Anaeromyxobacter diazotrophicus: one gene and its partner. Each later gene encodes a partner of the first gene's protein in a complex. Links are inferred from orthologs where the notes say so. Each region holds a gene or a part of one and is shown on either strand. Other genes may lie near its edges.

The links.
Region 2: the proteins of HWY08_RS10970 (region 1) and smc are in contact, whole or in part, in a crystal structure (PDB 3ZGX), measured with the Bacillus subtilis proteins. The link is inferred for Anaeromyxobacter diazotrophicus from one-to-one orthologs.

Annotation. Positions count from the first base shown.
Region 1 is NZ_BJTG01000004.1:494,424-497,614, forward strand. The notes cover bases 1-2,891. They hold HWY08_RS10970 (segregation and condensation protein A), read right to left. Parts: upstream 1,954-2,891; coding sequence 1,048-1,953; downstream 1-1,047. Other genes in these bases: scpB (SMC-Scp complex subunit ScpB), read right to left, coding at 1-1,051; trpS (tryptophan--tRNA ligase), read right to left, coding at 1,976-2,891. In the rest of the region: more of trpS, read right to left, coding at 2,892-2,959; HWY08_RS10980 (site-2 protease family protein), read right to left, coding at 2,977-3,191. UniProt on the Bacillus subtilis protein: Participates in chromosomal partition during cell division. May act via the formation of a condensin-like complex containing Smc and ScpB that pull DNA away from mid-cell into both cell halves.
Region 2 is NZ_BJTG01000001.1:387,794-392,234, forward strand. Bases 251-4,391 are described here. They hold smc (chromosome segregation protein SMC), read left to right. Parts: upstream 251-588; coding sequence 589-4,191; downstream 4,192-4,391. Other genes in these bases: HWY08_RS01740 (methyl-accepting chemotaxis protein), read right to left, coding at 251-367; ftsY (signal recognition particle-docking protein FtsY), read left to right, coding at 4,193-4,391. Also shown: more of HWY08_RS01740, read right to left, coding at 1-250; more of ftsY, read left to right, coding at 4,392-4,441. UniProt on the Bacillus subtilis protein: Required for chromosome condensation and partitioning.

The DNA of each region.
Region 1 (3,191 bases):
CCGTCGAGGTCGACGTCGACGTTTCGTTCGCGGTCGGGGTCGCGGTCGCCGTCGCGGTTTCGATCGCGGTCGCTGTCGCTGTCGAGGTCGCTGTCGGGGTCGAGGTCGAGGTCACGGCCTCCGACACCTCCGCCTGCGGCTGCTTCGGCTCGAGCGCCTCCTGCGCCGCGCGCGTCTTCTCGTCCGCCGTCTCGATGGCGCGCTCCAGCTCCGCCAGGGCCGCCTCGCCCTCGGCCTGCTTCGCCTCCATCGCGGCGCGCAGGTTGGGGTCGGCGAGCTCGGCCACGAGCCCCTCCAGCTTCGGGCCCTCCTCCGGCGGCGCCTCCTTCTCCACGATGTCGCGGTGCTCCTCGGACAGCTCGTGGAACTCGCGCAGCGTCGGCAGCGAGGCGAGGTCCTTGAGGGCGAAGAACTCGAGGAACTCGCGGGTGGTGCCGTACAGCATGGGCCGCCCCGGCTCCTCCTTCTTGCCCAGGATCTTGATGAGCTTGCGCTCGAGCAGCGCCTTCACCACCGCGCCGCAGTCCACGCCGCGGATCTCCTCGATCTCGGGGCGGGTCACCGGCTGGCGGTAGGCGATGATGGCGAGCGTCTCGAGCGCGGCGCGGGTGAGGCGCTGCGGCTTCACGCGCAGGAAGCGGCGGGCGAAGTCGGAGAGGTCGGGCGCGCTGCGGAACTGCCAGCCCCCCGCCACCTCGTGCAGCACGATCCCGCACACGCCGTCGCGGTAGTGCCCGGCGAGCTTGTCGAGCGCCTTCTGCACCACCGGCACCTCGAGGCCGCTCGCGGCGCGTACCTCCTCCGGGGTGAGCGGCTTCTCGGCCAGGAAGAGCAGCGCCTCCACCACGGCGCGGACGCGCTCGGCGGGGAGCTTCTTGGCCTTGGCCGCCAGCTTGTCGAAGGGCTCCTCCTTCTCCCCCTCGTGCACCTCGATGTCGGCCGGCTCCACCTCGTCGAGCGCGGGATCGCCCTTGGCGTCCTCGGCCGCCTGGAGCGCGTCGAGCTCCGCCGTGGAGACCGTGGCGGCGGGATCCTTCGTCTCTTCGGTCACCGGTAATCCTCCGTGGCCGCGACCGGTCCCTCGCCGAGGGTCGCCTTGGCCTCGACCACGATCTCCGCGCCCGCGCCCGCCTCGTCGGCCGACGCCTGGTAGATGCGGATGAGCTTCAGCTTCGCCATCTCGAGCAGCGCCAGGAAGGTGGCGAGCACCGTCCCCCGCGTCGGCCGCTCCTCCCCGCCCCCGAGCAGCTCCTCGAACGACACCCGCCGCCGCAGGCGCAGCACCTCGGCCACGCGCGAGATGGCGTCGGTGATGGAGAGCCGGTCGGTCACCACCTCGTGGCCGAAGCCGGGCTTGGCGTGCGCGAGCGCGCGGTCGAGCGCCTCGATGAGCTTGAACACCGAGACGTCGGCCAGGCCCTCCGGCCCCTCCGGCGCCTGCACCGGCGGCGCGCGCACCTGGCGCGCGAAGACGTCGCGGTCGAGCAGGTCGTGCTGGGCGAGGTCCTCCGCCGCCGCCTTGTACTTCTGGTACTCGAGCAGCCGCCGCACCAGCTCCGCCCGCGGATCGACCCCGGCCGCCTCGTCCGCCGGCGCGTCCTCGGCCACCTCGGTGCGCGGCAGGAGCAGCTTGCTCTTCATGAGGATGAGCTGCGCCGCCATGTGCAGGAACTCGCCCGCGATGTCGATGTCGAGCTGCCGCATCGCCTCGAGCGTCGCCAGGTAACCCTCGGTGATGCGGGCGATGGGGATGTCGAACAGATCGAGCTGGTGCTCCTTCACCAGGTGGAGGAGCAGGTCGAGCGGGCCCTCGAACGGGGGCTGCCCGTCCTTCACCGAGGGCAGCGTGACGCGGAAGGCGTCGAGCGCGGCGCGGCCGGGCGCGCCCTCGCCCTCGCCCTCGGCGGCGTGATCGCCCGGGGCGACCGCCTGCTGTGCCGGCGCCTTCGACATCCCGCTCCCGCGCGCCGCCCGCCTACAGCTTCATCGCGGCGCGGACCTCTTCCATGGTGCGCGCCGCGGCCGCCCGCGCCTTGCGGGTCCCGAGCTGCACCAGCTCCTCGACCTCCTGCGGGCGGGCCAGCAGCGCCTCGCGCCGCTCGCGCAGCGCGTCCTGCGCCGGCCCCAGCGTCTCGAGCAGCCGCTTCTTGCAGTCGACGCAGCCGATCCCGGCCGAGCGGCAGCCCGCGTACATCCAGGCGATGGTCTCGGGGGTCGAGTAGACCTTGTGCAGGAAGCCGATGCCGCAGACGTCGGGCTCGCCCGGGTCGGTGCGGCGCTTGCGGGCCGGGTCGGTCGCCATCGGCATGATCTTCTTCGCCGTCTCCTCGGCCGACTCGCCGAGGTGGATGGCGTTGCCGTAGCTCTTCGACATCTTCCGGCCGTCGGTGCCCAGGATCTTGGGCGCGCTGGTGAGCAGCGGCGCCGGCTCGGGGAACACCTGCCCGTAGTGGAAGTTGAAGCGCCGCGCGATCTCGCGCGCGAGCTCGAGGTGCGTCACCTGGTCGGCGCCCACCGGGACGCGGGTGGCCTTGTACAGGATGATGTCGGCCGTCATCAGCACCGGGTAGCCGAGGAAGCCGTAGAGGGCGAGGTCGCGGTCGGTGATGTTCTCCCGCATCTCCTTGTAGGTGGGCGAGCGCTCGAGCCACCCCAGCGGCGTGATCATGCCGAGCAGGAGGAAGAGCTCCGCGTGCTCCTTCACCTGGCTCTGGACGAAGAGCGTGGCCTTCTGGGGGTCGATGCCGGCGGCGAGGAAGTCGACGAACATCTCGCGCTCGGCCTGCTTGATCGACTCGGTCTGGTGGTAGCTCGTGGTGAGCGCGTGCCAGTCGGCGCTGAAGAAGAAGCAGGTGGCCTCGTCCTGCAGCCGCACCCAGTTCGCGAGCGCGCCGTGGAGGTGGCCGAGGTGGAGGCGCCCGGTGGGGCGCATGCCTGAGACGACGATGGGCTTGGTCATGGTGGGATGAGCCCTCGCTACGCGCCCGCGACCGCGCCGAGCAGCCGGTTGAGGAGCCCGTACACGGCCCCCATCGGCCCGGCCATGATGTACCGGGCGCCGATGAAGACGGCGATGAGCACGAACGGGGCGAAGCGCGTGAAGCTCTCCCACGCGCCGCGGAACCGCAGCGGCAGCATGCCCTCCAGCACGCGGCTGCCGTCGAGCGGCGGGACGGGGATCATGTTGAAGA
Region 2 (4,441 bases), on another replicon or contig:
CGGCCACGTCCCGCCCGAGATCCTGCCGCAGCTCCGCCAGCTCGATCCCGGCCGTGAGCACGGCGCTCGTCGCGAACAGCGTCGCCGTCAGCGCCGTGGGCAGGCGCAGCGCGGCCGCGGCGGCCTGCTCCCGGGCGGCGTCGGTCGCGGCCTCGCCGAGCCCGGCCGAGATCGGCCGGGCCAGCAGCGCGGTGGTGGCCACGGCGACGGTGAAGTAGACGACCGCCGCGACGAGGAGCCCGAGGTCCGCCGTGGCGCGGTGCACGCCCGCGACCGGGGCGAACACCTCGAAGCAGTACAGCTCGAGCGCGACCGGCAAGAGCAGGACACCGACGACGCGGAGGAGGAGCGGGCGGAGGAAGGGCATGCCGCCCGCGAGTGTACCGTCGGGGAGCCCCGTTCAGGCAGGCAGCGGCCGTGGGACGCGTGACCCTACATGGCTTGTCAGGCAACGGCCCGGATTCATGGGGAAAACCGCGGGACAGCCGGGACCCACCCCCTCCGTTTGCCGACCCGTTCGATCCGAAAAAGCCCCGATCATTCCGGGGCTTGGTTGAACCGACCCATGGGGTGTGCTACGAGCGATCCATGCGCATCAAGCGCCTCGATATCGTGGGCTTCAAGTCGTTCATGGACCGCACCGTCGTCGCGTTCGCGGACGGCGTGACCGGCGTCGTCGGACCGAACGGCTGCGGCAAGTCGAACGTCGCCGACTCGATCCGCTGGGTGCTCGGAGAGCAGTCGGCCCGCCAGCTCCGCGGCCGGTCCATGGAGGACGTCATCTTCAACGGCTCGGAGTCGAAGCCGCCGCTGTCGATGGCCGAGGTGCTCATCACCTTCGAGAACGACCGCCCGAGCGAGCTGCCGGCGCAGTACCAGGGGTTCGGCGAGATCACCGTCGGCCGCCGCCTGTTCCGCACCGGCGAGTCCGAGTACCTCATCAACAAGGTGCCGGCGCGCCTGCTCGACGTGAACGACCTGTTCATGGGCTCGGGCGTCGGCCGGACCGCCTACTCCATCATCGAGCAGGGCCGCATCGGCCAGATCGTCTCGGCGCGCCCCGAGGACCGCCGCTCCATCATCGAGGAGGCGGCCGGCATCACGAAGTACAAGAAGCGCCGCGAGGCCGCCGAGCGGAAGATGGAGGCGACGCAGCAGAACCTCATGCGCGTCGCCGACCTGGTGCAGGAGCTCGGCAAGCAGCTCGAGAGCCTCAACCGGCAGGCGCGCAAGGCCGAGAAGTACAAGACCCTCAAGGCGCAGATCCGCGAGCTGGAGCTGGCGCAGGCGGCGAGCCGCTTCCTCGAGATCACCGCCCTGCGGCGCGCGGCCGAGGAGCAGAAGGCGGTGGCCGAGGCGGAGGCGCGCGAGCTCTCGGCGCGGCTCGCCGAGGTCGAGGCGGCCATCGACGCGGAGCGGACCGCGCTGGGCGGCCTGGAGGCGCGGGCGCAGGAGCTCGGGCAGCGCGAGCACGAGCTGGCGAGCCAGGCGCGCGTCTCGCAGGTCTCGGTGGAGGCGGCGGCGCGCGAGCTGGAGGGCGTCGGCGAGCGCACGCGGGCGCAGGCGGCCGAGGTGGAGTCCCTGAAGGCGCAGGCCGAGGCGCTGGCGGCGGAGCGGACCGGGCTCGAGCAGCAGCGCGACGAGCTCGGCGCGCTGGGCGGCGCCGACGAGGCGCGGCTCTCCGAGTCGGAGGCGAAGCTGCGCGACCTCGCCCGCGAGGCGGCGGCGCTGCAGGAGCAGGCCGAGGCCGCCCGCGCCGAGGCGAGCGCGGCGCTGGGCCGGGCCGCCGGCCACCGCAGCCAGCTGCAGCAGCTCGAGCGGCAGCGCGCGGATCTGGCCGCCCGGCTGGCCAAGAACCGCGGCGAGGCGGACGACATCGCGCGCCGGTCGGGCCAGCTCGACGGCGCCCGCACCCAGTACGTCGACAAGCTGGGCAAGACCCGGCAGCTCAAGCTCCGCCTGGAGGCGGAGCGCGGCGCGCAGGAGGAGACGCTCGAGCGCACCCGCTCCGAGTTCATCCAGAACGAGGCCAAGCTCATCACCCTGCGCGAGGAGCTGGGCGACAAGCGCGCCCGGCTCACCTCGCTCACCGAGGTGATGCGCAACTACGAGGGGTACGGCCGCGGCGTGCGCAGCCTCATGACCCGCGCCGGCCAGGGCGAGGCGCCGAAGGACCACGGCATCTTCGGGCTGGTGGCGGACGTGGTCTCGGCGCCGCCCGAGTACGAGACCGCGGTCGAGGCGGTGCTGGGCGAGCGCCTCCAGTACGTCATCGTGGAGAGCCACTCCCAGGGCGTCGAGGCCATCGACTTCCTGAAGAGCGCCGCCGAGGGGCGCGCCTCGCTCATCCCGCTGGCGCGCCTGCGCGAGGCCGACGCCTCGCCCGCCGAGGGGCTGCGCGACCAGGACGGCTTCGTCGCCGCCTGCCTCGACGTGGTGCGGTTCGACCCGGCCTACGAGAAGGTGGCGCGCTTCCTCCTCGGCGACGCGGTCATCGTGCGCGACCTGCCGAGCGCGCTCGCCGCCTGGCAGTCGGCCGCCCAGAAACGCACGCTCGTCACCCTCGACGGCGAGGTGCTCGACCCGTACGGCGTCGTCACCGGCGGCCCGCTGGAGGGCGAGGGGCACGGCGCGCTGCAGCGGCGGCGCGAGGTGCAGGAGCTGGAGGAGACGGTCCGCCACTTCGAGGCCGACTTCGCGCTGGCGCAGGAGCGCCACCGCACCCTGCAGGCGCGGGTGCTGCAGCTCGAGGCGGCGCTCAAGTCCCTCGACAAGGACGGCCGCGAGAAGGACCTGGCGGTGCTGGAGCAGGAGAAGGACCTGGCCCGCATCGGCGAGGAGCTGGAGCGCAACGCCCAGCGGGTGGGGCAGCTCGAGGTGGAGCGCGCCGCGCTCGACGAGGGGGTGGCGGCGCTCGGGCTGGAGGAGGAGGAGCACCGGGTCCAGGCCGCCACCGCCGAGGCCGAGCAGTCGCGGGCCGAGGAGCGCGCCCGCGAGGCGGCGCAGGGCGCCGAGCGGATGAAGCAGGCCGGCGACGTCCTCACCGCGCAGCTCATGAACCTCAAGGTGAAGGTGGCCGCCGACGCCGAGCGCAAGGAGTCGCTGGCGACCGCGCTCAAGCGGCTCGAGGACGCCCGCCGCGAGGTCGAGGATCGCCGCGCCCGGCTGTTCGCCGCGCTGTCGGAGGCGAACGCCCGCGCCGCCGAGCTGCGCGGCCGGATCGAGGGGACGCACGTCGACATGGATCGGCTCTCCGCCGAGCACGGGCAGGTCAAGGAGGCGCTGGCGGCGGAGCGCGCCGCGCTGGAGGCGGCCGCGGCCGGGCTGCGCGCCCGCGACGCCGAGGTGCGGGCGGTGCGGCAGCGGGCGGAGGCGGTGGGCCAGGCCGCCGGCGAGGCGGCGCTCACCGCGCGCGAGCAGGCGCTGGCGCTCACCCACCTCGAGGAGCAGATCCACGAGCGCTGCCAGGTCGAGCTCAAGTGGGAGGTGCAGCGCTTCCACATGCAGCGGCCCCCCTCCGACGCCGAGCGCGAGCGGCTGGAGGAGCTCAAGGCCCAGGCCGAGCGCATGGGCGCCATCAACCTGACCGCCATCGAGGAGTACGACGAGCTGTCGAAGCGCCACGCCTTCCTGAGCGCGCAGAAGGGCGACCTGGAGGCCTCGATGGCCGACCTCAAGGCGGCCATCGTCAAGATCAACCGCGCCTCGCGCGAGCGGTTCCGCGAGACCTTCGACCTCGTGAACGAGAAGTTCCAGCAGGTCTTCCCGCGGCTCTTCAACGGCGGGCGCGCCGGCCTGGCGCTCACCCAGGACCCGGACGGCGGCGGGGTGGAGGGCGGCGTCGAGATCTTCGCGCAGCCGCCCGGCAAGAAGCTGCAGAGCGTGAACCTGCTCTCCGGCGGCGAGAAGGCGCTCACCGCCGTCTCGCTCATCTTCGCCATCTTCCTCATCAAGCCCACCCCCTTCTGCCTCCTCGACGAGGTCGACGCGCCGCTCGACGAGGCGAACGTCGGCCGCTACAACGAGCTGGTGAAGGAGATGAGCAAGGCGAGCCAGTTCATCCTCATCACGCACAACAAGCGCACGATGGAGATGGTCGACACCATCTACGGCGTCACCATGGAGGAGCCGGGCGTCTCGAAGCTCGTCTCGGTGAAGCTCTCGCAGCGCGAGCAGTCGGCGGCCGCCTGACATGCGCATCCCGCTCGCCCTGACCGCGACCGACCAGGCCGTCGTCGCCGCGCTGGCGGTGGCGCTGCTCCTGGTGCTCGCGGCGGCGGTGCTGGTGCTGCGGCGCCGCCGCCGGCCGCCGCTCGCCCCGCCGCCGGCCGCGCCCGAGCTGCCGCCCGCCCAGCGGCGCGCGCCGCCCCCCGCCGCCCCGCCGCCCCCGGCGCGGGAGGCGGAGCCCGCGCTCGGGCGCGAGGAGCGCGAGGCGCGCCGC